3 regions of the Exiguobacterium sp. s101 genome follow, and region 1 is predicted to be linked to each of the others. Evidence: riboswitches for the same ligand, from Rfam matches in the RefSeq annotation. Region 1 holds a riboswitch; each other region holds the start of a gene.
The links. A riboswitch is a leader RNA that binds a small molecule or an ion and turns the genes downstream of it on or off. The one in region 1 is predicted to bind S-adenosylmethionine.

Region 1 (10,322 bases):
TACCCGCACTCATGTGGGGAAGTATTCCGCTCATCGTGTCGAAAGTGGGAGGCAAACCAATTCAGCAATTGATCGGAACGACCATCGGGGCGATGATCATGGCGGCAGTGATTGCCCTCGTCTTCCGACCGGAGTTCACGACACTCGCCATCGTGACCGGGTTTATCTCAGGGGCGTTTTGGGCGCTCGGTCAATACTTACAGTTTCAATCATTCCAAATCTTAAGTGTCTCGAAGGCGATGCCAATCAGTACGGGCATGCAGCTCGTCGGGACGTCTCTCTTTGGAGTCATCGTTCTCGGAGACTGGCAGACGACGACGGAGCTATGGTTAGGGTTTTCAGCGCTCGTCTTGATCATCATCGGGGCGACGATGACTTCGTATCAACAGAAAAAAGACAAAGATAGTGCCGGCGCCTTGAAAAAGGGACTACTCGTCCTCTTCGTTTCAAGTATCGGTTACGTCACGTATGCCGTTTTGACGAACTACTTTGAAGTAGAGGGAATCACGGCAATCCTTCCACAATCCGTCGGGATGTTCATCACAGCACTTTTCTTCAGTCTTCGTGAGAAAGACGTCAAGAAACTGGATCCGCGTACGTTCAAAAACATCTTGGCGGGTCTTGCCTGGGGGATCGGGAACTTCGGACTTTTCGTTTCAAGCGGAGAAGTCGGGATCGCGACCTCGTTCGCCTTGTCCCAATTGAACGTCGTCGTGGCGACACTCGGTGGTATTTATTTATTGAAAGAAGAGAAGACGACAAAAGAACGCGTCTATGTATTTATGGGAATCGGTTTGATTGTCGTCGCTGGATTTATGCTTGGGATTGCCAAGAGTTAAATCGGGTTTGAAGGAACAAGTTAGTCAGAGGAATTGAAAATCTTCCGTTCCATCCGAGATTGAACAAAAATAAGGACGATTCGACCGACGTTTTCGGGACAATCGTCCTTTTTCCTTCGCTCGTCGTCTTAAATCTAGGAGATCAGGTGAGAGAACTACCGATAGGGATTGCTGAAGGTACATATGTAGCGAAAACGGCAAGTGCGATTGTTAGAAAGGAGAGAGGACACGTTGGAACAATATGAAGCGATTGTAATAGGGGGCGGAGCTGCTGGCTTAAGTTCAGCCCTTGTGTTTGGACGATCAAAGCGGAAGGTTCTCGTATTGGATGCTAATACCGCACGGAACCGTGTGACGCATGCATCGCACGGGTATTTGACACGGGACGGTGTGAAGCCCGAACTATTCAAGTCGATCGGTTTAGTCGAAATCAAGGCATATCCGACAGTAACCTATGTTGAAACCAAGGTTACGGTACTGGAAAAAAGAGATGGCATTTTTACCGTTCAGACCGATAATGGGGATAGCTTTGCCAGCCCGCGTGTCATTGTAGCAGCGGGGATAAAAGAAAAACTGCCGGCAATCAAAGGACTACAGAACGTATACGGCTCAACGGTTTTTCCGTGTCCTTATTGTGATGGTTGGGAGCGAAAAGATGAACCTTTGACGATTTTTGGGAACGAGCCTTGGCTTATTCACTACGTTAAATTGATTTATAACTGGAGTCAGGATCTAATCGTGTTTACAAACGGTGCTGCAACGCTTTCGGAAGAAGATCGGAAAGATTTACTAGGGCACGGTGTGGAGCTTGTAGAAGAGGTGATTGATAAACTTATTTCAACCGAGGGTCAGCTACAAAAGGTCGTTATGACGTCAGGGGAGACGTACCATCGAACTGTTGGGTTTATCATGGATACAGGCGAATATCAGGCGTTTTCTCTAGACCACTTTGGCATCGATTATACAGACATGGGGGGAGTCAAAACTGAAGAAGGAGCGAAAACGACCGTGAGGGGACTATATGTGATCGGAGACACAAAGAATGTGTTCCCTGGATTGCTAAAGGCTTCGAGTGATGGGTATGAAGTCGCAGCTGAAATTAACCATGAACTGGCGATGGAAGATTGGGAACGAGGTGAGGTAACATGACGGAACGAATCTACGATACACATTATCAAGAACAACATTATTTCGGGAATCCATACCCTGAACTCATGGCGTTCTTTAAGGCGTATGAACCGAAAGGGCATGTCTTAGATTTAGGATGCGGACAAGGAAGAGACTCTTTATTTTTAGGAAGGTTAAGGTACACGGTGACAGGCGTCGATATCTCCACTGTCGGGCTCGAACAAATGAATCAAGTCGCCCGTGACGAGCAGTTGAGAGTGACCGGAAAAATAGGAGATGTTTACACTTATCCGATAGATGAGGAATACGATATTGTCCTGTTAGATTCAATGCTACATTTTTATAAAAGGGAGATTGAGGACGAAACAAAACTGCTCCAACGTATTGCTGCGGAGCTGAAGAACGGTGAGGTGTTGGCCATTTTTATGCAACAGTGCCAAAAAAGGGAAACATACTTGAAGCGCGTGCTCGATGAGTTGGAAATCGATTGGGAAATACTTGCTGATAGCTATACAGACTATCCGGAATTCAATGCGCGCTACCATATGTATATCTTGAAAAAGAGCAGTTGAGGGAGTAGGTAAACTATTATTTGAACGCCCCCCGCCTAAGCTTTGCTTTAAGGTGGGGGATCCCCGTATGATCCGACCTATTGATTGAAATCTCGTCAGGCTACCCCGTCTTCTCAACGGTTGAACAAGCAGTGATTCGTTCAGCCTTATACTAAGTTCCGCACTTTACCATATCGATTACTTTTTTCATTTGTATTGTTTGATCCGCCACATCATCGACGACATAAATGCCGCCCATCCACCGAGTACAAGGATATAAATTGCCAAGAAAAACACAAATGCTCCATAGTCTTCGAGCTCTTCGAATGGATTCTGAATAATCATCGGTTCGGATAGTATGCCGACCACCATCAATGGAATGAAAAATAGAAAGAAACGTTTCCAAAAGTAGTGTTTGTATAGTTGTGGCAATGTCTGCTCCATGATCGACCCTCCTCATTGAAATTACACTTATTTACATATATGATAGCATATACACAATTGATGTTGGATGATTGGTCTTTATTTTTTAGCCGATTTCAAATGAAAAGAGGGTGGCCGATTCATTCAGCCGCCCTGCAGTCAATTCATTCATTTGCTATAGTCAGTTCTCCCGTCCCGAACGTCGCGCTGAACGCACGGCACCAGATGACAACTGTGTTGTACTCCTCTAGATTCACATCCGCAGGGACCAAATAGTTTTGATTCCCGATATTCCCTTTTAGCGCCCCTAAACTGACGCCTTCGGTCGTCTCTTGCCCTGGTTTTGTCAAATAGACGAATAAGTCTGGACCGTTCGTCGTCTCGAACTCTTCAAATCGGAGATATGTCCCGTCTTCTGCCTCGACCGAGCGAATCGTCCCGGTCGTCTCATAATTTTTTTCCCCGTCCATGAACACACCCGCTACTTCGGTTGGACTCGGTTGTGCTTCCGGTGACTCGGACGTCTCTTTTCCCGATTCATGAGCTTATAAAAAGACGCGAATCATTCAATTCGCGTCCGTTGAATATCATACTGTCTCGGTCCACTTCTCCTCGATGAACTCGTCGCGTCCCGAGATGGCCCGGTCCTCCTTATAATGCTTCGGATTTTTTTTATGATAGTCCTGATGGTAGTCTTCTGCAGCAAAGAACGTCGTCGCTGGAATTATTTTCGTGACGATCGGGGCCGTGAAGCGCCCGCTCGCCGCCAACACATCGCGACTCATCTCAGCAGCGACTCGTTGTTCTTCCGTATGGTAGAAGATGGCTGGGGCATACTGAGGTCCCCGGTCTTGGAATTGACCACCGTCATCGGTCGGATCGGTCTGAATCCAATACAGTTCAAGGAGACGTTCATACGAGAATAATGCTGTATCATATGTGATTTGAACGACTTCTAAATGACCAGTCGTTCCTGTTTTGACTTGTTCATATGTCGGATTGTCGACTTGTCCACCCATATAGCCGGATACGATGCCTTCAATCCCTGGTAATTCCTCAAATGGTGTCACCATGCACCAAAAACAGCCGCCTGCGAATGTTGCTTTTTTCATTCTGTCGTTCCCTCCAAATCGTCATTCAACAAAAAAGCGCTCACGTCGGATGACATGAGCGCTTTCGTCATATCGTTCAAGGTTTCCCTTGCTGGTCGTAGCACCTTGCCTAAGGCAGGTTGCTGTGAAGTCGCGGAGCCAGATCTCTCGTTCACTCTTGATATCGATATGTAGTTGGTGAGAGCATCATATCATCCTCAAAATACATTCGTCAATGATTCGGTTTTCGTTTCAACTGAAAAACAGTCAAGACGATGATGAATCCAATTAAAGCGATGGAAATGGGTGTACCATAAGGCACATTTTCACCGTATAGTTGTAAGAAAAATAGACCGAACACAGCTAGCAACACGAATATGTAGGATCGTGTCATAGGAACCTCCTGTTTTTTCTTAAGTGTAACAAGAACACATCGACTTGGCGATACGAAAAGGAAATCAGACATAGAGCACGAATAAAAGGGGAGAGATAAAGGAGGAATGTATGATGGAACAAATCCAATTACATGAACTGACGATTGAACGTGCGCATCGTGGGTATAAAGAAGGACAATTCACGGCGAGAGACGTGACCGCCTATTATTTAGGACGGATTGCGACATATAATGAACGGCTTCACGCCGTCATTCAAGTCAATCCAGACGCCCTGTTCGAGGCAGAGGCGGCAGACCGAGCCTACCGAAAAGGGGTACGCAAACCGCTACTCGGCATTCCCCTCTTAATCAAAGACAATATCGAGACGAACGGTCTGATGCGAACGACTGCAGGTGCTGCCGCAATGCGACATCATTTCGCCGGTCGAGATGCCGAGCTCGTCAAACGCTTGCGGGCTGACGGGGCCATCATCCTCGGGAAGGCGAACCTGTCCGAGTGGGCGAACTTTTTAACGGAAGATATGCCGAACGGTTGGAGTGCCGTCGGTGGACAGACGATGAACCCATATGGCGACGGGTTGGATGTCGGGGGATCAAGCTCAGGGTCGGCTTCTGCTGTCGCGGCAAACCTCACGCTTCTAGCAGTCGGATCTGAGACGAGCGGTTCAATCGTCCATCCGAGTGTCCATAACAGCATCGTCGGGATCAAGCCGACCGTCGGATTGATCAGCCGCTCCGGAATCATTCCGATCTCACGTTCTCAAGATACGGCAGGACCGATGGCGCGTACGCTTCGTGATGCGGTCATCGCCTTACAATCGATGTGTGGTGAGGATGAATCGGATCCGGCGACTCTTGAGACACCGGTCGGCCCCCCTTACGTGACATGTCTCGACGTGAGGCAGGCGGTCGGGATGCGCGTCGGGTTCGTCAAACCAGACATTTCAGACGAAGAAGTCGGATTATATGAACAGGCAATCCGATTGTTACGGCAAGCAGAAATCGAACTCGTCGAGGTCACACTGCCGAAGCATACGGCGCTAGAGCAGGCGGACATCCTGTTCGACGAATTCAAGCTCGGGGTCGAGGCGTATCTCGCGAACACGACAGTGCCATTTAAGACGCTTTCTGATTTAATCGAGTGGAACGCGGAACATCCTGAATCGATTCCGCACGGTCAGAGCCTCTTTGAAGAGGCGAACGCCCGATCTGGAAAACTGATTGAATCGAGCTATCTCGACCGTCGCATCGAGGACGTCCGTCTTTCGAAAACAGAAGGGATTGACGCATTGCTTCAAACTCATAAACTGGATGCAATCGTCCTCCCACATGACATGAACTACGACATGGCTGCGAAAGCAGGGCATCCGACGATTACAATCCCTTATCAACTGAAAGAGAGCGGTGCCCCATTCGGCCTCTCGTTCACGGGGACGAGCTATGCGGAGCGTGATTTGATTCGGGTCGCTTATGCGTTCGAACAGTTCATCACACGACCGACACCTCCAGATTATTCGTAAGTTGCACCCGTCTCTCACGTCCGCTACAATGATACGTATGCGGATTAGAGAAAGGACAGATTACAATGAAATCATCTATATACGGGTTGACGTTCGATCAACTCACAAATGAGTGTACGGAAGCGGGATACGGTGCCTTCCACGCACGTCAAGTTTGGGATTCGCTCTACATCGATCGGGTCAAATCGATGGACGACCTCAACGTACGAGACGAGGTGCGCGAGTACTTAACAGAGAAATACGTCATCTCGACTCAAGACCTGTTCGTCAAACAGGAAGCGGGCGACGGAACGGTCAAATTCTTACTTAAATTACATGATGGGCATTACATTGAGACGGTGCTCATGCGTCACAAATACGGACGTTCGGTCTGTGTGACGACTCAGGTAGGTTGCAACATCGGCTGTAGCTTCTGCGCGAGCGGATTGTTGAAGAAGACACGGGACTTGACGGCTGGTGAGGTCGTCGAGCAAATCATGACCGTCCAACACTTCCTCGATGAAGAAGGAGATGGTGATCGCGTCAGCCATATCGTCGTCATGGGAATCGGCGAACCGTTCGATAACTTCGACAACTTGGTCGACTTCTTGCGTGTCGTCAAAGATGAGCGTGGTCTTGCGATCGCTCCGCGTAAGATCAACGTGTCGACGAGTGGGCTTGCGGACAAGATCTACAAGTTCGCAGACCTTGACTTACGCATCAACTTGGCGCTCTCGCTTCATGCGCCGAATGATGAGCTTCGGACACGCATCATGAAAATCAACCGGGCGTTCCCGCTTGATCAACTCATGCCATCGATTCGTTACTACGTCGAGAAGACGAACAAACGAATCACTTTCGAGTATATCCTACTCTCGAAAGTGAACGATTTACCGGAACATGCGGAAGAACTCGCCGATTTGATTGAAGACATCAAAGACAAGTCATACATCAACTTGATTCCATACAACCCGGTCAATGAGCACATCCAATATGAGCGAAGCACGCCTGAGGACATCATGGCGTTCTACGACATCTTGAAAAAACGTGGCGTCAACACAGGTGTCCGTCTCGAGCACGGGACAGACATCGATGCGGCATGTGGACAACTCCGCAGTAAGCATATGAACGTCGAAGGCGCGAAATGAAAAATGGCCTCTCCGAACCTCGGGGAGGCCATTTGCTTATCGTTTTTGTCCGATATATTGAATCACAGCGGATTCACCGTGATGGAGCGTGCCTTCTTCTCGCCATACGACGTTCTCGTTTAAAACGAGAGGGATGAAATCGTCTTCGAGTTGGTGAAACATCTCTTCGGTGTACAGAAGTGAGGCGTCTTTTGGTCCGCCTGTCCCGTAAGCGAGTTGGGTTGTAGAGTAAACTTCTGTTATGAATAGGCCACCAGGTCGAAGCATTTGTCGAATACCGGCGAACACTTTTTCTCTGACATGCGGAGGAAAGTGGCCGAAGATACAGACGACTACGTCATACGCATCTTGCGACCAGTCCGCTTCATTCAAATCGATCTGTTTCGTCTGAAGGGAGACGTTTCGCGAAGCCGCTAATCGCTTCGCTTTCTCGAGCCCTACTTTCGAAGCGTCCCACATCTCGACGTCGAGTCCGAGTGTGGCGAGCCATACTGCGTTTCGACCTTCTCCTTCAGCGATGGCTAACACATGTTTTCCTTCAAGCCGATGTGTTGTGATGAAGTCGAGTAAAAATTGATTTGGTTCCGTTCCGTACACATATTCATCGGTATTATAACGTTCGTTCCATTTAGACAAATGATCCACTCCTCTCACCTTTCCATAAATATATCAAAATGATGTGACTAGGGTGGAAATCCTCTACGATTTTTCGAATTCATGCATAGTCCAGATGGGAGAAGGGAATAGATTTCTGAACTAATGGATAGAGTGGAGGCTAAGTAATGGAAAGAATAGATGCGTCGTTGTGGATTCGGGTACGAAATACGCTTGGTGAAGGTCCTTGTTGGGATGCTGAGTTGAAGCGTTTCTATTGGGTGGATATCGAAGGTCATACGTTATGGTGGTATGACGAGCGAGAAGACGAGATTTCTTCTTTCGAAGTCGGAAAACAGGTCGGTTTCGTCATTCCAAAAGTGACGGATGGTGTCGTCCTTGGTCTTAAAGACGGGATTTATGAATGGGATGAAATCAACCGGGAGTTAATTAAAATTGTCGAATTGGATGACCCTGAAGGTCGATTACGTTTTAATGATGGGAAAGCCGATCCGTACGGTCGTATTTTTGCCGGGACGCTCCACTTGGACGATAAAGAGAATCAGGCATCTCTCTATCGGGTGGACCGCGATGGAACGACGACAACACTTATGGATGAGTTGACACTTTCAAACGGGTTGACGTGGTCTCCTGACCATTCCGTTTTTTATCATATTGATACACCGACCGAAAAAATTCGACAATATGATTTTGACATGAAGACCGGCACATTGTCGAACGGAAAGGTCGTCATCGACTTTTCGGAAGAGGACGGCTTCCCGGATGGCATGACATCGGATACGGAAGGTTTTTTATGGATCGCACATTATGCAGGAAGTAAAGTATCTCGCTGGGATCCATCGACCGGTGAAAAAGTGTTAGAAGTTCACGTCCCTGCCCCGAATGTCACATCATGCGCCTTCATCGGGGATGGTCTCAATCGATTAGCCATCACAACAGCACGTGAAGGGATGGACGAGGAGGCGTTAACCGAACATCCGGACGCTGGATCGGTATTTATTATCGAGACAGATGTGAAAGGGATGCCGCTTTATCGCTTTGGGCGTTGAGGAGGACATACGATGGTGAAACGACTGTTAGTGCGAGCAGGTATTGGATTGGCAGTTGCGGCAGCGGTCAAGGTGGGAATTCAAAAATTACAAGAAAGTCGAGCGCGGGAAGAGGATCATTCTTATCTCGATCCGAAGTGGGACGAGGTCCCGAGTGTCGATTCGGACAAGGACGAGGATGAAGTCGGATTGACGCAGCTCGACTCCATTTATCGAGCCGAGTGGCAAGCAAACGCCTATCCGCGTTCAGAAGCAGAACGGAAAGCGTTGGAAGAATAATTGAATGTTCATGAAAATACGTCGATGAGGCGTGTTTTTTTATTGACAAAAGGGTGGAACCGTTACATTATACAAAGAGTAATGATTACTATTTAACGGAGGTCCATCATGAAACGAATTCCAATTACGGTACTCTCAGGTTATCTTGGTAGCGGGAAGACGACACTGCTCAACCACATTTTACATAACCGTGATCACAAAAAATATGCGGTCATCGTAAACGATATGAGTGAGTTGAACATCGATGAGAAGTTGATTGAACAGGGCGGATTCTCCCGTACCGATGAAAAGTTAGTCGAGCTCTCGAACGGGTGCATTTGCTGTACGTTACGTGAAGATTTGCTCACGGCTGTCGATGAGCTGACAAAGGATCGTGACCTCGATGGGATTATCATCGAGTCATCAGGGATTTCCGAGCCAATTCCCGTCGCACAGACGTTCACGTATGCCGACGACGCCCTTGGGATCGATTTGACGAGCCGTGTCTATATCGATGCGATGGTCACTGTCGTCGATGCGTACCGTTTCTTCAAAGATTTCAATTCTGGTGAATCGCTCATGGAACGTCAACAAGCCGTCGATACAAGAGATGTCCGTGAAGTTGTGGACCTACTTGTCGACCAAGTCGAGTTTGCGGATATCATCGTCTTGAACAAGATGGACCGGGTGTCTGAAGCGGAACTGCAGGAGATGGAAGGTCTGCTCAAGACGCTCAACCCGAGCGCACGATTGTTGACTTCGACCTACTCGGACGTGGCGTTAGACGATCTACTTGACGTCCGGTTGTTCGATTTCGATCAGGCGATGTATGCGGCGGGATGGATTCAAGAGCTCGAGGCAGAAGAACATACGCCGGCAACGGAAGAGTATGGGATTAGTTCGTTCGTTTACCGTCGTCGTCGACCGTTCCATCCTGAGCGTTTGATGAATTGGATGGAGCATTATCCAGAAGAAATCGTTCGCGCCAAAGGGTTCTTATGGATTGCGTCACGGAACGACCTAGCCTGTCTCTTCTCTCAAGCCGGATACGCGTCAACGCTCTAACACGCGGGCCGTTGGCTAGCGACACTTCCGGAGAATGAACGAGAGGCGATGTTTGCCTCAGAACCTGAACTACGCGAGGACTACATCGAGCCGTACGGAGATCGACAAAACGAATTGGTCCTCATCGGTCAACGGATGGACCGGGAGACGGTCGAGCGGTCACTTGATACTTGCTTGTTGATGGATGAGGAGATAGTGGAGCCGTGGAATGCCTTCCATGACCCACTTCCTGGTAATGGCCAACTCGTCACTTATTCAGATT
Region 2 (10,357 bases), on a different contig from region 1:
TGCGTAAAAAATCCACTCGATGTTCAATCGCGCGATTTGACCGCTCATCGCTGTACCGAGGGCGACCCCAACATTTTGCGCGACATAAATCGCGTTGAAGGAACGACGTCCCCCTTCTGGCCAAATGAGTCCCGCAAACGCATAAACGGTCGGAAAGACAAGTCCCCCTGAGAACCCGATCAAACCGAGCCACACCAAATAGCCGAAGAACGTGGCGTGGAACAGTAAAAATCCAAGCGAACTCGCAAGCAACAAGCCGACGGAGATGACGAGCGTCGCTTTTCCTCCGATTCGGTCGAATAGCGTCCCTCCAATGTAGTTACCGACGATTGCGAGTGCGGAGTTCACGAGAAGCGCCACTCCGGCAAGCGTCATCGACTCACCTAAAAAATCATGAATATACAGGGTGTTAAATGGCCATAAAAAAGACGCCGCCGTTGTATTGAGCGCCATCGCAATGACTAGAATCCATACCGAGATTGGCATTTTATTGTTCACACCAAGTCCTCCTTTCATCCCTCTTCACATTAAAAAAATCGGCACAAAAGGCCGAATCGACAAGATTTCCTTATCAAACCTAAACGAATGCCAAAGAAGTGTCAAGAAAAATTACTCATTATGAAGTTTTGTCATTTTTCATTTGTGATAGGATGAGCAAGGAAGGAGAGATAACCATGAATCCATTTGGTCAAAACCGCTATCATACATTGAATGAGGCATATCGTCGGGAATACGGGAACAAGGTGTTTAAAGTGCCGCTCGATGGTGGCTTCACATGTCCGAACCGTGATGGCCGCGTCTCCAAAGGCGGATGTACATTCTGTTCAGATGATGGAAGTGGCGATTTTGCGGGTAATGCCTGTGACCCGATTCCCGTTCAATTCGAAGAAGTAAAAACGCGACTTCATCGAAAATGGAAGAACGCCGACTACATCGCCTATTTTCAGGCGTACAGTAATACCTATGCGCCAGTCGAAAGATTACGCGAATTATTCGAAGCAGCGCTTCAGCAAGAAGGTGTCGTCGGTCTCTCGATTGCGACACGCCCAGATTGCTTGCCTGATGACGTTGTCGACTATTTAGCCGAACTGAATGAGCGGACTTCTTTATGGGTGGAACTCGGTTTACAGACCGTACATGATACGACCGCAAAAAAAATCAATCGCGGACACGATTATCAAACATTTTTGAACGGTCTTGAAAAACTGCGTCGTCACAACATTCGCGTATGCGTGCACATCATCAATGGCCTACCCGGTGAAACACCGGAGATGATGCTCGACACAGCCCGAGAAGTTGCTAAAATGGACATACAAGGAATCAAAATTCATTTGCTCCACGTCTTGAAACATACACCACTTGCCCGTCAATATGAGAAAGGCTTGCTCGACTTGATGGAGGAAGACACATACATCTCCCTCGTTTGTGATCAACTCGAACGGATACCACCCGAGGTGATCGTCCATCGATTGACGGGAGACGGTCCGCCTGACTTATTGATTGGTCCATTATGGAGCCGTCACAAGATGCAGGTGCTAAACAAGATTCGTGCGGAATTGGAGCGACGTGATTCCTTCCAAGGAAAAAAGAAGGATGAGATTGATGGGATTAATGAGAGTACTACCATTTGCAAAACAATTACTACATGACCACCTCGAAGTAGGACATGTCGCCATCGATATGACTGCCGGGAACGGGCACGACACGTTGTTCTTGGCGAACGCCGTAGGCGAAACGGGACACGTATACGCATTTGACATCCAAACAGAAGCGGTTGCTTCAACCCGTGCACGTATACAGGAAGCAGGTGTCTATGAACGGGTGACCGTCATTCATGATAGTCACGATACGGTTCATACGGTCGTCGCGAATGAGACACGACCAATCACCGCAGCCGTCTTCAATTTGGGTTATTTACCAGGAAGTGACAAATCCGTCACGACACAAGGGAATACGACCATTGCCGCATTGTCTCAATTACTAGAGGTCATGGCTATCGGTGGTGTCATCGTCATCGTCATCTACCACGGCCATGAGAGCGGGAAGGTCGAACGGGATGATGTGCTTCGCTATGTGGAGTCGCTTGACCAAAAGCAGGCGGGTGTACTGCGTTACGGCTTCATCAACCAGATCAACCACCCTCCATTCATCGTGGCGATTGAAAAACGTTCAAAATAAAAGAAGGCGGCTCCTGTGAGTCGCCTTCTTTTATTCTTGAATCAATTCATAAAACGTCATGAGCGTTTCTGCAAATTTGGTGTTCAACCGCTCATACCCAAAATGCGGGAATCCTTCTAATCGACGGATATACACTTGATCTCCACCAATCTTTCGGCAGACGTTCAACGTCAACTTCACGTCTGCAAATTGATCATCAGGTGCGTAGAAACAAGCGAGCGGGAGACGTGGCAAATGTTTCTTTTCTTCTTGATGCTCTACGATTTCTTCTTCGATTTCCCGATATTGGGCATATGTGATTTCACCAAATCGGGACGATTCGTCGCCGCCGCCGCCGGTGAATGTCATCATTCCGAGTGGTAAGTCTGGGCGAAAACGATCGACTGCACTCGCGACGACTTGTTTTAATCCACCGATTTGACGAGTCGCATGCCAATCAAACAATGGAGAGATATAAGTCAGGCTCCCGAGCGGCACATCATACTCCTGAAGAAGCCGGTTTGTAAAGAGCGCCCCGAGGCTGAACGCCACGACATGAATCGGTAATTTATACTCGCCGGCCTCACGTAACGCCCGTTTGATCAATTGTTTATGATCTTCTGCCGTCAAGCCCATCGATTGGTCGCGGACGACAATTACTTCGTACTCGTCTTGAAGTCGTCGAATAAAATTCTCGCTGATCCGAGATGTGAACTGTAGCGGATAAACGATGACGATGACCCCTTTTTGTGTTTCTTCATATGTCATGCTGCCGTCACCTCATTTATAGACTATATTCATTGTATCAAAAAAACATCAGCCGCAACTGATGTTTAAGCAAAATCCGTCTGGAGTCTTAGCTCGGGACATATCTTAGATGAATGAGTTCCATCGGTTGGTCGTAGACCTCTTCTTGAATTCGATTCACTTCTTTAAATGATTGATGCAAGAGGAAAGCAATCGCCTGGTCATTCGAATTTTCAACGTACACTTCCACCGGTTGTGTTTTTTTCGATTGAAGGTGCCTTAAAAAATCTGCACCGTACCCGTTCCGATGGTGATCGGGATGAAGATAGAGACGAAGCATCTCCCACATGTCACCGCGATCGATGGCATGACAAAATCCGATGACATGGTCTTCATACTCGCCAACGATAAAATATTGTTCTCGTGCTTCTTCACTTGAACTGATTGCTCGTACAATCTCTTCTTGTCGATAGGCGCGCTCCATCGCTCTTGTCCGATTGGAATCATTCTTTGAAATCGTTGCAAGTGCAATCGTTCGAATTAACGCCGCATCTTCTGGAACTGCTTCTCGCATATTCATGATCGCTTCCCCCTTTAGGCCAATCTATTTGTATCATTCCCTATCATAGTGTTTTTATCCTGCACTACATTTCTTTTTCATGACGATTCATTATAAAACGTTATCTCAGCATTCGACTTGGGTATAAAACTAGCAATGCCAATCAAATGAAGGAGTGGAACAACATGGAACCAAAATTAGAGCATGACCCGAAAGTCGAACAAACAGAGAACCCAAATCGTCAATTTGACCAAATGAACGCGGGAAGTCCGAAAATAAACGTCGTGACCGGCATGTTACTCGGTGCACTTGTCGGCGGTCTCCTCGCATTACTTAGCTCCTCGAATCGAGATCATACGAAACAATCCCTCTCGAGCGCAAAATCTTCGGTCGGCGGCATTGTCAATGAAATGAAACAAGACCCTGCTGGTAAAGCCTCACAGGTTATTGAACAAGTGAAGACGGCTTCCGGCAAAATTCAGGAAGTATCTACAGACGTTCAGAACGTATATGAAAAAGTCGTCAGAGAAGTAGATACAGTTAAAGAAGACGTCAATAAAATCGTTGATACGGCACAAGAAGCCAAGTCTGATTTACAAGATATCGGTGAGAAGGTCGTCGAAGCGAAAGATACAGCTCTCGGACAAGAAACAACTTCCAACGATTCTGAGTCAGACGAAAATAAACAGACACCACCAACTACATGAACCAAAAAAAACGACCTTTCCGCGGAAAGGTCGTTTTTGATTACACGAAACGCTTCGCGCCTTCTTCAAGAACTGCTGCTTTATCTGTTTGCTCCCAAGGGAGTTCCACATCTGTACGACCGAAGTGACCGTAAGCTGCTGTCTGTTTGTAGATCGGGCGACGAAGGTCGAGCATTTTGATAATACCTGCCGGACGGAGGTCAAAGTTCTCACGAACGAGTTCAACGAGTTCTGTTTCGCTCAATTTTCCAGTGCCGAATGTATCGACAGCGATTGATACAGGGTGTGCAACCCCGATTGCATACGCGAGTTGTACTTCCGCTTTATCCGCAAGTCCTGCTGCAACGATGTTTTTCGCTACATAGCGGGCTGCGTATGCCGCTGAACGGTCAACTTTTGTCGGATCTTTACCAGAGAATGCACCACCGCCGTGACGAGCGTATCCACCGTACGTATCGACGATGATTTTACGTCCTGTCAAACCTGCATCCCCTTGTGGTCCACCGATTACGAAGCGACCAGTCGGGTTGATGAAGTATTTCGTTTCAGCATCGATAAGTTCAGCCGGAATGACTGCTTCAATGACATATTTTTTCAAGTCTTCTTGAATTTGCTCGAGTGTAATCTCTTCTGCATGCTGCGTCGAGATAACGATTGTATCGATACGAACAGGGTTGTTATTCTCATCGTACTCAACCGTTACTTGTGTTTTCCCATCCGGACGGAGGTACTCAAGCGTACCGTTCTTACGTATTTCCGCAAGACGACGTGACAACTTGTGTGCCAACGAGATTGGGAGGGGCATGAGTTCAGGTGTCTCGTTTGTTGCGTATCCGAACATGAGACCTTGGTCTCCTGCCCCGATTGCATCAAGCTCCTCTTCAGTCATTTGACCTTCACGAGCTTCAAGGGCTTGGTCTACACCTTGCGCGATATCGACCGATTGTTCGTCAATCGATGTCAAGACTGCACATGTTTCAGCATCGAAACCATATTTCGCACGTGTGTATCCGATTTCACGGATTGTTTCACGGACAACTTTCGGGATATCCACGTAAGTTGACGTTGTGATTTCACCAGCTACGAGTACAAGACCTGTTGTGACAGACGTTTCTGCCGCAACACGGGCATTCGGGTCTTCCGCTAAAATGGCATCCAAAATCGAGTCAGAAATCTGATCACAAATTTTGTCTGGATGTCCTTCAGTAACCGACTCTGAAGTAAAAAGTCGACGGTTCAAATTTGACATTCAAAAAACCTCCTATAATAAGGGTGATATGTGGACGGTACTCGTTCCCCTTACGCGTTGCTTTGGGACGGTAATGAAAAAAACCTCCCCCGATGACATACATGGGGAAAGGTTGAATCGTTCTTCCTTACCCTCTTATCGTTCGAAGCTAATGGCTTCGCTTCAGGATAGCACCTTTTCCGCACAAGACTTCATGTCGGACGGTTGCTGGGCTTCGTAGGGCCTTGTTCCCTCCACCGCTCAGAATAAGAGTATCCGTTACGAAAACCATCATATAAATGACATCCGATTATGTCAAGGGAATTGAACGAATTCGTATTTTTTCACAGACTTGCTAAACATTTCTGTTTGTGAATCTTCAACCATTTTTTTATTTCGTTTCTTTTTTTTAACACCTTGTGATAAGAGAATGTGTTAAACTATCCTTGTAAGAAAGCGCTTACTTAATAGAGAAGAAATGCTTGTTTTTAATTAGTGTGTCACATATAATTAAAAACGTCATACTAATTAATCTTGATTGCGGAAGTATGCGGATTTCATCCACATCTATTTAGGGGAAAGGTGGGATTCAGGATGGCGACAACGCTCCTGAAAATCGAAGAATTAATTAATCGTACCGACATGTTACGGAACTTGACGGTTCCAGAGCTGGTAGAAGAAGCCATTCAAAATGGTGAAGGTGTACTGACAAAAGACGGGGCATTATCTGTCAGCACCGGTGCTTTTACCGGACGGTCACCGAAAGACAAATTCGTCGTACAAGATGAAGTCAGCAACAACCTTGTCGATTGGGGGAAGGTCAACCAACCAATCGCTGAAGAGAAGTTTTCAGCACTTCTTGAAAAAGTACTCAATCACTTAGAGAAGAAAGATAAGCTCTACTATCTTGAAGCTGCGGCTGGCGCGGATGAACACTACACCTTACCCGTTCGTGCCATCACAGAGTATGCGTGGCATAGTCTATTCGCTAAACAACTCTTCTTACGTGAATGGCCGACGAAAGGTGCGTTCGACCCGTTTACGGTCATTTATGCACCGAGTTATAAAGCAGACCCTGCGGTCGATGGCACAAACTCAGAGACGTTCATTCTCGTTTCATTCGCCAAACGTACAATTCTGATCGGGGGAACAGAATACGGTGGTGAAATCAAAAAATCAATCTTCTCCGTCATGAACTTCTTGTTGCCTGAACAAAACGTGTTATCGATGCACTGTTCGGCAAATGTCAATGATGCGAACGAAACGGCTCTCTTTTTCGGATTGTCGGGAACTGGGAAGACGACACTTTCGGCTGACCTTGAGCGTCACTTGATCGGTGACGATGAACACGGATGGTCACCAGACGGCATCTTTAACATTGAAGGCGGTTGCTACGCAAAGACAATCAATTTATCACGTGAGAACGAACCACAAATTTATGATGCGATTCGATTCGGTTCATTGATTGAAAACGTTGTGCTAAACGATGATCGAACACCAGACTACAAAAACATTTCTTTAACGGAAAACACGCGTGCGGCATATCCGATTGAGTTCATCGACAATGCGATGCTCCCATCACGCGCAGGTCATCCGAATACAATTGTTTTCTTGACGGCAGATGCGTACGGCGTCTTGCCACCGATCAGCAAATTGACGAAAGAGCAAGCGATGTATCACTTCTTGTCTGGCTATACGTCAAAACTTGCCGGCACGGAGCGCGGTGTCACAGAACCACAAGCGACGTTTTCGACTTGCTTCGGTTCACCGTTCCTCCCGCTCGCACCAGAGCGTTACGCGGATATGCTTGGTCAATTGATTGAAAAACACGATGTCGATGTCTATCTCGTCAACACAGGTTGGACAGGTGGTGCATACGGTGAAGGTTCACGTATGAAACTCGCTTATACGCGCGCGATGGTCAACGCCGCAATCAATGGACAGCTTCGTGATGTCGAAACGATGAAACATGACATTTTCAATGTCGAGATTCCAGTAGCCATCGAAGGTGTACCGAGTACTGTTCTCAATCCACGAGATACATGGAACGATTCAGCTCGTTACGACATGGAGGCAAAAGCACTTGCCATGAAATTTAAAGAGAACTTCAAGCGTTTCACGAAAGCAAGTGAATCAATCATCGCAGCCGGTCCACTCGTCATCTAACTACATCAAAACACCGACTCAATCATGAGTCGGTGTTTTTTCTTGCTGTATCATCCAGTCCATCGCCTGCTCTGTCGTCTCCCATTTATCCCAAAATGGGAGCTGATGTCCGAATGGGACCACCCAAAATTCAGCCTGCTCCCCTAACTTCTCAGCGACAGCTGTCGCATGACGCAAGCGAACCTGCTCATCATCCGTACCATGGATGATGAGTGTCGGGGCCTCCCATTCTTTATAGAGCGGGGAGCGTTCGACGTATGCGGACTCAGCTGTCCTTGGGTCCCCACCTGTCATGCGACGTAACATCTTCCGCATCGAACGCTGTTCCTCATATGTCCATTCTAGGTTCGTCACGCCTGCCCAGGATGTGACCGTGGTGACCGGTCGTTCGGAGGCGAGCGATAGTGCCATCATTCCGCCTCGCGAAAAGCCGAGCACGTGAACCGGTCGTCCGCTCGTTTGAACGCGATCGAAGAGCGAGAGCACATCTTCCAAGTCATCCCCACCAAAATCCTCTTTTCCAGTCCCACCATGGTTGCCACGATAGACGGGAGCGACGACATGAAAGCCGCGTGATGCGAATTGCATGAGCCGCGGTAAACGGACGTCCCCGATTCGTGCCGTCCCTCCCCGTAAGTACATCAACACGTGCCCATTCGGTTGTTTTGGTTCGATTGAATACGCTACGACCTCTTCTCCATCATTTGTCGTGTACCACCCTCTTGTCACCCGATAACCTGCGTACGGTGGTAACACATCAACTCGGTCAAACCAACTGTTGTTCATGTAGAACCCTCATCGTCTCCGGTAAGACTCGGTCTTTCATCATAAAACTATAACGTTGATTGCGTAACAAATTACCCGGCAATGCATCAATCAAGACGGCCCCATCCGTCTCGTCGACGGCAGGATGATCTTCAAATCGCTCAATCTCTGCAAAGTAAATATTTTTGACGACCGTATCACCTCGACCGAGCACCCGATACTGTCCCAAGTAGCGTAGTGTCTTCACGATTCCACCGGTCTCTTCATAAACTTCTCGGATTGCGGCGGCGTCCTCATGCTCGCCCGGCTCGACTTTCCCGCCCGGAAACTCGAGTCCTCTTTGTTTATGCTTCGTCAATACCCACTTATCCTCGTAACGGGCGACGACCCAGACGTGGAGCGGTGTGTCTGAGAATGGATAATGGGTGAAGCTTAGCTCAACTTGATTATGATAGTAATCCTTGAATGTCTTCATAGTCCATCCCTTTCTTTCCCCTATCTACTCTCACTTTACCTTGTCTTCACCCAGTTTCAAACAAAAAAATCAGCCCGACTTGCGGACCGATTCGTTTTCTTATTGATTCAAGCGTTTTTCGAGTTCTGCTTTTTGTTCTTCATATCCCGGTTTACCGAGCAAAGCGAACATGTTTGCTTTGTACGCTTCGACGCCTGGCTGGTTGAACGGGTTCACTCCGAGGATGTAACCGCTCATCGCGCATGCTTTCTCAAAGAAATAGAACAAGTAACCAAGGTGATAGGGGGTCATCTCCGGCAATTCGACGACTAAGTTCGGTACATCGCCGTCTGTGTGTGCGAGAAGTGTTCCTTCTGTCGCCTTGTCATTCACAAATTGAATCGTTTCACCGGCAAGGAAGTTCAAGCCATCCAAGTCCTGTGCGTCTTCTGGAACGTTCATCGAATGACGAACTTCTTTCACACGGATGACTGTCTCGAACAAGTCGCGACGACCTTCTTGGATGTATTGCCCCATTGAGTGAAGATCCGTCGAGAAATCGACAGCCGCAGGGAAGATCCCTTTATTGTCTTTCCCCTCTGATTCACCGTAAAGCTGCTTCCACCACTCTGACACGTAGTGAAGAGCCGGTTCGTAGTTGACGAGCATCTCAATCGACTTTCCTTTTGCGTAAAGGGCGTTTCGTACAACCGCATATTGATATGCTTCATTCTCTGCCAATTCAGGAGAGCTGTAAGCGTTCTGTGCGTCACGTGCCCCTTCCATCAAGGCATCGATATCGATTCCGGCAGCGGCAATCGTAAGAAGACCGACTGGTGTGAGGACAGAGAAGCGTCCACCGACATCATCAGGAATAACGAACGATTCGTATCCTTCCGCGTCCGCGAGGGTCTTGAGTGCACCGCGAGCCCGATCTGTCGTTGCGTAGATGCGCTCACGCGCCCCGTCTTGTCCGTACTTTTCTTCCATGAACTGTTTAAGGACACGGAAAGCAATCGCAGGTTCTGTCGTCGTCCCTGATTTCGAGATGACGTTAACCGAGACGTCTTTTCCTTCGAGCACTTGAAGCAATTCTCTCATATACGTCGATGAGATATTGTGGCCCGCATAGAATACTTGTGGAGCCTTGCGCTCTTCTTTTGATAATACGTTGAAGAACGAATGTTGAAGCATTTCGATCGCTGCACGGGCACCGAGGTAAGATCCTCCGATTCCGACGACGACGAGAACGTCTGAATTCTCGCGAATTCGTTCCGCCGCAGCTTTGATTCGTGCGAACTCATCTTGATCGTATTCGGTCGGAAGATCGACCCACCCAAGAAAATCACTTCCGGCTCCGCTTCGCTCGTGAATCACAGAGTGAAGGGTTTTTACCGTTTCTTGCATTTGGTCGATTTCGTGCCTCCCTACGAATGAGAGCGCGTTTGAATAATCGAAACGTACAGTTGACATGTCATTTCCTCCTTTAAATCGCTCGTAAAAGAGCCATACATGACCCATCATAAACGGAAACGTCGGATTCGTTCAATCATTATTGCAAAATAGGCAAGAAT
Region 3 (10,357 bases), on a different contig from region 1:
GAACTCGCTGATTTATGGAAGCAATCGGATTTACCGCTCAAGAAATTCTTCAACACGAGCGGGCAAGTTTACCGGAATGAAGGAATTAAAGACAAGTTGCCACATTTATCAGAAGACGAACAACTCGAGTTATTAACGAGCAATGGTATGCTTTTGAAGCGGCCAATCGTCACAAATGGTGAAAAAACGACCGTCGGATTTTCAGAAAAGTCCTTTACGGACGTTTGGGGCTAAGTGCTATAATACAGATGTGAGTCTAATTCATTTGAGGGGGAAGTTAGGATGAGCAAAGTACCAGCAAATTTACGTTATTCAAAAGAACATGAGTGGGTAGAAGTGAACGGGACGAAAGCCCGCATCGGCATCACGGATTTCGCACAGAGCGAGCTAGGGGATATCGTGTTTGTCGAACTCCCAGAAGTCGATGGTACAATTTTGCTCGACGAGCCATTCGGTTCGGTCGAATCAGTGAAGACGGTCTCTGAGTTGTATGCGCCGGTATCAGGACGCATCACAGCAGTGAACGAGGACCTCGCGGATTCTCCAGAACTCGTCAACGAGTCACCGTTTGAAAACGCATGGATGGTCGAAGTCGAGTTGACGGAAGAGTCGGACCTCGACAAGCTCATGTCTGCGGAAGAATATGAAGCGATGATTCAAGGATAATCGAAATCGGCCTCTCCCGAATCGGAGAAGCCGTTTTTTTGTTTACTCGAAGTCGAGGCGGTAGTGATCGGATTTGATGAGCGTCGCTCGTTCAAACACGAGATAGAAGAATATTTTAAAATTTCAACAGAGCACGATTTTTGAATGAGAATCCATCGCCCATTATAATGACAGGAGAGGTGAGAAGAATGATTACAGACGGATACTTATATATATACGCCCCGATGTGTGGTACATGCGCTGTAGCGGAGAAAATGTTGACGGTCATCGAAGCGGTCGACCCTGAAATTAAAATTGAAAAGCGGGATGCGAACTATATTCCGAAAGAGCTCGAAGCGTATCAGGTGATGAGTGTTCCGGCACTATTGAAGCTTGAAAACGGCAAGGTGCGGGATCGTCTTTACGCGTTTCAAAATGTGCAACATGTCCTCTCTTTCGTAAAGTAAGAGAGGAACATTAGAATAATCTGAAAATTTTAAATAATCAGTTGACACAGAAAGTTCACGAATGGTATATTCATTACAACATCTTACTTGAACACAAAATAGGACGCGATATTCCCGACATCAAGACGTTTTGGCGAAGCCGCTGCTACACTTTACACGAATACACGTCAGTCTTCCCTTCGATTGTCCCCCAAAAAAATCAAGCGAGGAGAGACGTTTCGTATAATCGCACGGTCCAAGCTAAGATTGAGTGGTGATTGGTGAATCTCCCCCATGTAAGGGTGGAAATCTTGAACGGGCAAAAGATTCTCATCTATGGGCTGTCCTTCCGTGACTCAAGGTGCTACGTTCTGTGTCGTCCTCGGACGGCACCTTTTTTTAATTTTTTGAAAAAAGGATTTGACAGCAGAAAAAGCTGTCGCTATGATAAAGCTAATCGAATATACAACACTCTTATCAAGAGAGGCTGAGGGACTGGCCCTATGACGCCCAGCAACCGCGGAGTAATCCGAAATGGTGCTAATTCCAGCAAGGTGAAAACCTTGAAAGATGAGAGCAATCGTTGTCCGTACGATAAAGTGCGCACGTTTGCTCAAACGTGTGCGCTTTTTTTGTTGTCAGGAGGGAAATATATTGATTCAATTACGAAACGTCGCCAAATGGTTTGATACGAAAAATGGTCGTGTCCAGGCGGTTGATGATGTATCACTAACGATTGATCGCGGTGAAATTTTTGGAATAATCGGATATTCGGGGGCAGGGAAGTCAACGCTCATCCGATTGCTCAATCGTCTCGAATCACCATCAAGCGGTGAAATCGAAGTTGCCGGGAGCGAGCTGACGAAACTCAGCCCGAAAGAATTACGAGGTGTCCGTAAAAACGTCTCGATGGTCTTCCAACACTTTAACCTTCTATGGTCGCGTACGGTCGCAGAAAATATCAGTTTTCCGCTCGAGCTGATTGGGGTGCCGGCAAGTGAGCGGAAACGTCAGGTTCAAGAACTCGTCGAACTCGTTGGATTGGACGGTCGCGAGGACAGCTATCCGTCACAATTATCGGGCGGTCAAAAGCAGCGAGTCGGGATCGCACGCGCGCTCGCCACAAACCCAGAGGTGCTCCTCTGTGACGAAGCAACGAGTGCACTCGACCCGAAGACGACGGATTCGATTCTCGAGCTGCTCGTCAGCATCAATAAGAAACTCGGATTGACGATCGTCCTCATCACGCATGAGATGCACGTGATTCAAAAGATATGTCACCGAGTCGCCGTGATGGAAGCAGGAAAAGTCGTCGAGACGGGTCAAGTCTCTAATGTGTTCCAACATCCGAAACAACCGATCACGAAAGAGTTCGTCAAACAAATCGGAGCAGTCGACGATTTGTCGCTCACGTTCGAACATTTGAAGGAACGGTACCCGAGCGGTCAAGTCGTCAAATTGAAATTCTTGAACGAGACGGCAGAGCACCCGATTTTGTCTGACGTTCTTAAAACACATGACATCGGATTCAACATCATCGGCGGGAACGTGACACAATCACAAGTCGGTGCGCTCGGCACGCTATTCATCCAATTGATTGGGGAAGCAAGTGAAATCGAACGCGCCATCGCATCGATTCGTTCGCAATCCGTAGAAGTGGAGGTGGAAAGCGATGTTTCCTAACGTAGACTGGCAAATCATGATGGAACAGACTTGGGAGACGTTATATATGACGCTCGTCGCAGGCGTCGCGACATTTTTGATCGGACTCGCTTTAGGTTTGGTTCTCTATATTACAAACGAATCGCTATTATTGAAGAATCGTCCGATTTACGTCTTTGTCAGCGCGATCGTCAACGTGTTCCGTTCGATCCCGTTCATCATTTTGATCATCTTACTCATCCCGTTCACGCTGTTCTTACTCGATACGATGCTCGGTTCGACGGCGGCGCTTCCGGCGCTCATCATCGGCGCGGCACCGTTCTATGCTCGAATGGTCGAACTTGCGCTTCGCGAAGTAGACCGCGGGGTCATCGAGGCGGCAGAGTCGATGGGAGCGACGAAATGGCAGGTCATCTATAAAGTGTTAATTCCTGAAGCACTCCCGGCGCTCGTCTCCGGGATTACAGTGACCATCGTTGCAATCGTCGGCTATACGGCGATGGCCGGAGTCGTCGGAGGCGGCGGTCTCGGGAACTTGGCCTATTTGGAAGGGTTCCAGCGTTCACAAAACGACGTCACGTTCGTGGCGACGGTGCTCATCTTGTTGATCGTGTTCGTCATCCAGTTCATCGGTGACCGACTCGTCACGAAAATTGATAAACGTTCAGCATAATCACACATACATTTGGAGGGATTCATTATGAAAACTTGGAAAACAGTACTCGGATTGACAGCTTTATCAGCATTCACGGTTCTCGCGGCTTGCGGCGGAGAAGAGGCAGACTCGGGGTCTGGCGATGAAAAAACATTGATCGTCGGTGCATCGAACGTACCGCACGCTGAGATTTTAGAGCACGTCCAAGAAGAATATGAGGCAAAAGGGTACAAGCTTGAAATCAAGAAGTTCCAAGACTACGTACTTCCGAACAAGACGCTCGCGAGCGGGGAGCTCGATGCGAACTACTTCCAACATGAGCCGTACCTCAAGTCACAAATGACTGAAAACAAAGATTACAAATTTGCCTCAGCGGGTGGCGTCCACATCGAGCCGATCGGGGTCTACTCACAAACTTACAAAGCGCTCGATGAACTTCCGGAAGGGGCAGAAATCATCATGAGTTCATCGGTCGCTGACCACGGACGAATTCTTACGATGCTCCAATCAGAAGGACTCATCACACTCGCAGAAGGCAAAACAGTTGATGCGACAGTATCTGATATCGTTGACAATCCGAAAGACTTAGAGTTCAAGACGGACGTAGAAGCGACTTTACTCACAACGGCATTTAAAAATGGAGAAGGCGATGCGGTCCTTATCAATACGAACTATGCGATTGACGCAGGTCTCAACCCGCTTGAAGATGCCATCGCACTTGAAGGGGAAGATTCACCATACGTCAACTTAATCGTCACACATGAAGGGGACGAAGAAGATGAGCGCGTCAAGGCACTCCTCGAAGTGTTGACGTCTGAAGAGACACAGCAATGGATCTTAGACGAATACAAAGGTGCGGTCGTACCGGTACAACAATAAATCAGCTCGACTCAGGGGTCATCCCCTGAGTCTTTTTTTGTCTAGTGTTCTTTCATGAAGAGAAGTACACTACATATATGAAAGAAAAGGGGGGATTTGGATGAAGTTCAGACAGATTCATCCACTGACGTGGGGCGTCTTGTTCGGGACGTTTTTTGCACGACTGGCGACGTTTTTTGTCATGCCGTTTTTTGCGATTTATTTGGCCACGCTCGGCTTTTCAGCGAGTGTGATTGGAACGATTTTTGCCGTGACGGCACTTTCGGGCCTGTTCATGAGTTTCTTTGGAGGGACGCTATCTGACCGCTATGGACGAAAACAGCTCATGCTCATCGGGATTGTGCTCAATGCCGTCACGTTCGCAGGACTTGCGCTCGCGACAGAGCTATTTTGGTTTTACATGCTATCGATTTTGATGGGGATGTCACGCTCTTTTCTAGAACCGGCTTCACGTGCACTCATCAGTGACACGACCCAGGCCGAAGAGCGAGTCATCGTCTATAACGTCCGTTACTTTATGATCAACATCGCCGCAGCCATCGGACCACTGTTAGCAGTCGTGTTGTCACTAACTGGTGTGAAGACCGCCTTTTTTGTCGTGACCGCCGTCTACATCATATACGGCATGATCATCTCATTCTTATTCTATAAATATCCGTTTGAAGAAGGGGATGGAGTAAAGGTACGTCCGCGCCTGACGGAGACATTCCGCGTCTTACGGGACGATCGGACGTTTCGGGCGGTCATCATCGGTATGATTTTTGCAATCATCGGCTACAGTCAGTTCAATTCGACACTTCCTCAATTCATTGCGCTGAGTGATGGGTTAGAAGACGGCTCAAGATTATTTGCTTACTTATTGACGACGAACGCCATCACGGTCCTCATCGTCCAGTATCCGATTATGCGTTTCGGGATTCGTGTCTCCCCGATCAAATCGCTCTTTTTCGGCATCTCGACACTGTCGTTCGGGCTGTTGTTGATTGGATTTGCTACAGTGGAATGGGTCCTCTTTGTCGCAATGGTCATTTTCACGGTCGGTGAAGTGTTGATGTTCACGATGACGGACGTCTTAACGGATGAACTTGCGCCGGAACATTTGCGGGGAACTTATTTTGGAGCGATGGGATTGACGTCGCTCGGACAGACGATTGGGCCGATTATCGGGGGCATGTTACTCGATACGTTTGGTCAATCTTCGCTTCCGGTATTCGGTAGTTTGGCGATATTGACAGGATGCGGTTCCTTCTTCTTCGCCGCTGCTGTACGAGAACGAAAAGCTGTTCTCGCACTCGTGGAGGAGACTGCCGGCTAATGTCTTGATTTCCTACTATTAGCATTCTCAACTTTTATCCTTCTATTGAGAATGAATCGTAAGGTGAGTCGCTTGAAATAAAAAATCGACTAGTCTAAGATTAGAATATATCTAATCTACGCCAAATAATTTGGCGAGAAAATACGGAAGGGGTATCCGAATGTCTAACGTACCACAAATGAAAATTGATGACCTCCGCGTCTCAATCGAAGGAAAAGAGATTGTCAAAGGTCTTAACCTAGAAATTAAAGGTGGCGAAATTCATGCCATCATGGGTCCGAACGGGACTGGTAAATCAACACTCGCATCAGCACTCATGGGCCATCCACTTTATGAGGTCACTGGGGGAAGCGTCGAATTAAACGGCGAAGATGTCCTCGAGATGGAAGTCGACGAGCGCGCACAAGCAGGGATGTTCCTTGCGATGCAGTACCCGGCTGAAATCAGCGGTGTCACAAACGCGGACTTCTTGCGTTCAGCAATCAACTCACGTCGTGAAGAAGGTCAAGAAATCTCGCTCATGAAGTTCATCCGTGAACTCGATACGAAGATGGGGCTTCTCGAAATCCCTTCTGAAATGGCACACCGTTACTTAAACGAAGGATTCTCAGGCGGTGAGAAGAAACGTAACGAAATTCTTCAAATGATGATGATTCAACCGAACATCGCCATCTTGGATGAAATCGACTCTGGACTTGATATCGATGCTCTAAAAGTTGTCGCAAAAGGTGTAAACGAAATGCGCTCAGAAGAGTTTGGCTGCTTGATTATCACGCACTACCAACGTCTCCTCAACTATATTGAGCCAGATTTTGTACACATCATGATGGACGGGAAAATCGTCTTGTCTGGTGGTAAAGAGCTCGCACAACGACTCGAGGCAGAAGGTTACGACTGGGTGAAGCAAGAACTTGGAATGACAGTAGACACAGAAGCGTAAGGAGGCTGTACGATGACCGTACAATTTGAATTGGATGCACAAGCGTTGTCGGCACGTGCAGAAGCGCTCGGTGGACCAGCATGGATGGTCAACCGTCGTAAAGAGGCAGCAGAACTTGCGCCGACACTTGCTTTGCCAAAAGTTGAAAAGATTAAGATCGATAAGTGGGACTTCACAGCGGGAGATGTCGAACTCGAAACGAAAGACGGTTTGACAGCAGACATCGAATCACTTCTCGGAGACCACCGGACAAACGTGCTCGTTGAACGCAACGGTCATATCGTCTATAACGAATTATCGATGCCAGAAGGCGTCTTATTTATGGGAATCAAAGAAGCGATGGAGCAACATCCTGAGCTCGTTGAGAAATATTTCATGACAGAAGGCGTACGTGTCGATGAAGAGCGTCTTTCGGCGTTAAATGCTGCCCTCACAAATGGTGGTGCGTTTATCTATGTACCGAAAAACACGCAATTAAAAGATCCGCTCCAAGCGATCTTCACGATGGAACAGGCGAACGGCGCCCTCTATCACCACACGATCCTCGTCGCAGACGAAGGCAGTGAAGTGACATACATCGAAAACTTCCTTTCTGGTACGAACGAACCGCACACGGTCAACGTCGTGACGGAAGTGTTCGCTGGAGAGAACGCGAAAGTCGTCTTCGGTGGTGTCGATCAGCTCGCTGAGTCAGCACTCACGTTCATGAACCGTCGCGGTGTCGTCTATGCGAACGGTCGCCTCGATTGGGCGCTCGGTCACATGAACGACGGGAACTCGGTCGTCGAGACGAAGACGCACCTCGTCGGTGACAACACGTATTCGGATACAAAAGCTGTGACGATCGGTCGCGGTGCACAAAAACAAAACTTCAACATCCGTACCGACCACTTCGGGAAAGCATCTGAAGGATTCATCATGATTCACGGTGTTCAAAAAGACGCAGCGACTGCGATTTTCAGCGGGACATCGATGATTCACCACGGTGCGTCAAAATCGAATGGTGTACAAACAGAGCGCGTCTTGATGCTCTCTGAAAAAGCACGTGGTGATGCCAACCCGATTCTTCTCATCGATGAAGATGACGTAATGGCAGGTCACGCAGCATCGGTCGGTCGTGTCGATGATGTTCAATTGTACTACTTGATGAGCCGTGGATTGTCTCGCCAAGAGGCAGAGCGTTTAATCATTCACGGATTCTTGACGCCTGTCGTCGAAGAACTCGCAATCGATTCGGTCAAAGACCGTCTCCGCGAAGTCATCGAAGGGAAAGTACGTTAAGATGTTGAACGCCTCGATTCGTGAACAGTTTCCGATTTTAAATCAGGAAATCAATGGACACCCGCTCGTTTATCTTGATAGCGCGGCGAGCTCACAAAAGCCGCTCGCTGTCATCGAGGCGATCGAGGACTATTATCGTCGCAACCATTCGAACGTGCATCGTGGCGTCCATACGCTCGGGACGCAAGCGACGGATGCATATGAAGGAGCACGCGAACGCGTCCGCTCATTCATCCATGCGGCGGTTCCTGAAGAAATCATTTTCACTCGTGGAACGACGACGGCCATCAACTTGGTCGCATCGAGCTACGGAGATGCGAATGTCGGTGCAGGCGACGAGATCGTCCTCACTCCGATGGAACACCATGCGAACTTAATCCCATGGCAACAACTCGCTAAGCGAAAAGGCGCGACGCTTCGATACGTCGAGCTCACGCCGGACGGACGTGTCACACTTGATGCCGTTCAAGCGGTGTTATCAGACCGGACGAAAATCGTCGCGATGAGTCACGTCTCGAACGTGCTCGGGACGATTAACCCGATTGCCGAAGTCGCTCGACTCGCGCATGAAAAAGGTGCCGTCATGGTCGTCGATGCCGCACAAAGTGCACCGCACCGAAAATTGGACGTCCAAGCACTCGACTGTGACTTCCTCGCCTTTTCTGGGCATAAGATGCTCGGACCGACTGGAATCGGTGTCTTATACGGGAAGAAACAACTTCTCAAAAACATGGAGCCGGTCGAGTTCGGTGGCGAGATGATCGATTATGTCGATTTATATGAATCGACGTGGAAAGACATCCCGTACCGTTTCGAAGCGGGGACACCGATTATCGCCGGAGCGGTCGGACTTGCGGCAGCCATCGATTTCTTAGAAGAAATCGGTCTTGAGAACGTCGAAGCACACGAACGTGAACTCGCAACTTATGCGATCGAGCAGATGAAAACGATTGAAGGGATTGAGATTTACGGTCCTGAAGATCGCGTCGGCCTCGTCACGTTCAACTTGAAGGACGTACACGCGCACGACCTCGCGACAGTTCTCGATATGCAAGGCATCGCGGTTCGTGCCGGTCATCACTGTGCACAACCACTCATGCGTCTTTTGAAGCAATCATCGACGGCACGGGCGAGCTTCTATTTGTATAACACAAAAGAAGAAGTCGACCGCTTCATCGAGGGATTACGTCAAACGAAGGAGTATTTCAATTATGAGTTTTAATAATCTCGACATGTTGTACCGACAGGTCATCATGGATCACTATAAAAACCCAAGAAACCGTGGCGTCATCGAAGATGGCGTGACGGTGGACTTGAACAACCCGACGTGTGGGGATTCGCTTCGTCTTCAACTACAGGTCGAAGACGACATCGTCAAAGATGCGAAGTTTGAAGGAGAAGGCTGCTCAATCAGTCTCGCCTCGGCATCGATGATGACCCAAATCGTCAAAGGGAAAACAGTAGAAGAGGCGCTTCAACTCGCCAACATCTTCTCTGAAATGGTTCAAGGAAAAGAGTACGACACGGATACGTTTGACCTCGGTGATATCGAGGCGCTCTCAGGCGTATCGAAATTCCCGGCACGAATCAAGTGTGCCACGCTCGCGTGGAAGGCGCTTGAAAAAGGAGTAGACGAGGACGCGTAAGGAGAAGGAGGAGACCGATATGGCAAAGAACATGCCGGAAATTGGCGATTATAAATACGGCTTCCATGATCGGGACGTTTCGATTTTCCGTTCAGGCCGTGGCTTGACGACAGAAATCGTAGAGACGATCTCGCGCATGAAAGAAGAGCCACAATGGATGCTCGACTTCCGTTTGAAGTCGTTGGATCACTTCAACAAGATGGCGATGCCGACATGGGGCGGAGACCTCTCGGCACTTGATTTCGACGAAATCACGTACTATGTCAAACCATCTGAAAAGACAGAACGCTCATGGGATGAGGTACCAGAAGAAATCAAACGTACGTTTGACAAGCTCGGTATCCCAGAAGCAGAGCAAAAATACTTGGCAGGTGTCTCGGCTCAGTATGAGTCTGAGGTTGTCTACCATAGCATGCAAGAAGACTTCGAAGCCAAAGGTGTCATCTTCAAAGATACAGACACAGCACTCAAAGAAGACGAAGAAATCTTCAAAGAGTACTTCGGGAAGTTGATCCCGCCGACAGACAACAAGTTTTCGGCCCTCAACTCAGCTGTTTGGTCGGGTGGCTCGTTCATCTACGTACCAAAAGGCGTGAAACTCGAGCAACCGCTCCAGGCCTACTTCCGTATCAACTCGGAAAACATGGGTCAGTTCGAGCGTACGCTCATCATCGTCGACGAAGGCGCATCGGTTCATTACGTCGAAGGATGTACGGCACCGGTTTACACAACGAACTCGCTTCACTCAGCGGTCGTTGAGATTTTCGTCAACAAAGATGCATACTGCCGTTACACGACAATCCAAAACTGGGCGAACAACGTCTACAACTTGGTAACGAAGCGTGCTGTCTGTGAAGCGGGTGGATCGATGGAGTGGATCGATGGAAA

Region 2: linked by a shared signal. The riboswitch ahead of metK (methionine adenosyltransferase) and the one ahead of msrA (peptide-methionine (S)-S-oxide reductase MsrA) in region 1 are both predicted to bind S-adenosylmethionine.
Region 3: linked by a shared signal. The riboswitch ahead of KNO76_RS09140 (methionine ABC transporter ATP-binding protein) and the one ahead of msrA (peptide-methionine (S)-S-oxide reductase MsrA) in region 1 are both predicted to bind S-adenosylmethionine.

Annotation. Positions count from the first base shown of each region.
Region 1 is NZ_JACSKX010000006.1:1,405-11,726, forward strand. Features, by position in the region: gene KNO76_RS06555 (GRP family sugar transporter) at 1-839, shown strand, start outside; gene KNO76_RS06560 (NAD(P)/FAD-dependent oxidoreductase) at 1,071-1,988, shown strand; gene KNO76_RS06565 (class I SAM-dependent methyltransferase) at 1,985-2,539, shown strand; gene KNO76_RS06570 (hypothetical protein) at 2,726-2,962, opposite strand; gene KNO76_RS06575 (DM13 domain-containing protein) at 3,106-3,411, opposite strand; gene msrA (peptide-methionine (S)-S-oxide reductase MsrA) at 3,529-4,053, opposite strand; SAM riboswitch class I at 4,121-4,220, opposite strand; gene KNO76_RS06585 (hypothetical protein) at 4,265-4,426, opposite strand; gene KNO76_RS06590 (amidase family protein) at 4,540-5,946, shown strand; gene rlmN (dual-specificity RNA methyltransferase RlmN) at 6,012-7,073, shown strand; gene KNO76_RS06600 (class I SAM-dependent methyltransferase) at 7,110-7,709, opposite strand; gene KNO76_RS06605 (SMP-30/gluconolactonase/LRE family protein) at 7,856-8,737, shown strand; gene KNO76_RS06610 (hypothetical protein) at 8,750-9,016, shown strand; partial or broken gene KNO76_RS06615 (GTP-binding protein) at 9,125-10,322, shown strand, end outside.
Region 2 is NZ_JACSKX010000017.1:2,417-12,773, reverse strand. Features, by position in the region: gene KNO76_RS12505 (MDR family MFS transporter) at 1-498, opposite strand, end outside; gene mnmL (tRNA modification radical SAM protein MnmL/YtqA) at 675-1,649, shown strand; gene mnmM (tRNA 5-(aminomethyl)-2-thiouridylate-methyltransferase MnmM) at 1,603-2,178, shown strand; gene KNO76_RS12490 (alpha/beta fold hydrolase) at 2,209-2,925, opposite strand; gene KNO76_RS12485 (GNAT family N-acetyltransferase) at 3,014-3,484, opposite strand; gene KNO76_RS12480 (hypothetical protein) at 3,649-4,170, shown strand; gene metK (methionine adenosyltransferase) at 4,211-5,419, opposite strand; SAM riboswitch class I at 5,552-5,671, opposite strand; gene pckA (phosphoenolpyruvate carboxykinase (ATP)) at 5,993-7,564, shown strand; gene KNO76_RS12465 (alpha/beta hydrolase family protein) at 7,583-8,350, opposite strand; gene ytkD (RNA deprotection pyrophosphohydrolase) at 8,331-8,804, opposite strand; gene KNO76_RS12455 (glucose-6-phosphate isomerase) at 8,904-10,256, opposite strand.
Region 3 is NZ_JACSKX010000009.1:72,435-82,791, forward strand. Features, by position in the region: gene KNO76_RS09125 (arsenate reductase family protein) at 1-234, shown strand, start outside; gene gcvH (glycine cleavage system protein GcvH) at 283-666, shown strand; gene KNO76_RS09135 (thioredoxin family protein) at 855-1,112, shown strand; SAM riboswitch class I at 1,563-1,668, shown strand; gene KNO76_RS09140 (methionine ABC transporter ATP-binding protein) at 1,746-2,774, shown strand; gene KNO76_RS09145 (methionine ABC transporter permease) at 2,764-3,426, shown strand; gene KNO76_RS09150 (MetQ/NlpA family ABC transporter substrate-binding protein) at 3,454-4,287, shown strand; gene KNO76_RS09155 (MDR family MFS transporter) at 4,388-5,602, shown strand; gene sufC (Fe-S cluster assembly ATPase SufC) at 5,781-6,542, shown strand; gene sufD (Fe-S cluster assembly protein SufD) at 6,555-7,823, shown strand; gene KNO76_RS09170 (cysteine desulfurase) at 7,825-9,045, shown strand; gene sufU (Fe-S cluster assembly sulfur transfer protein SufU) at 9,035-9,469, shown strand; gene sufB (Fe-S cluster assembly protein SufB) at 9,489-10,357, shown strand, end outside.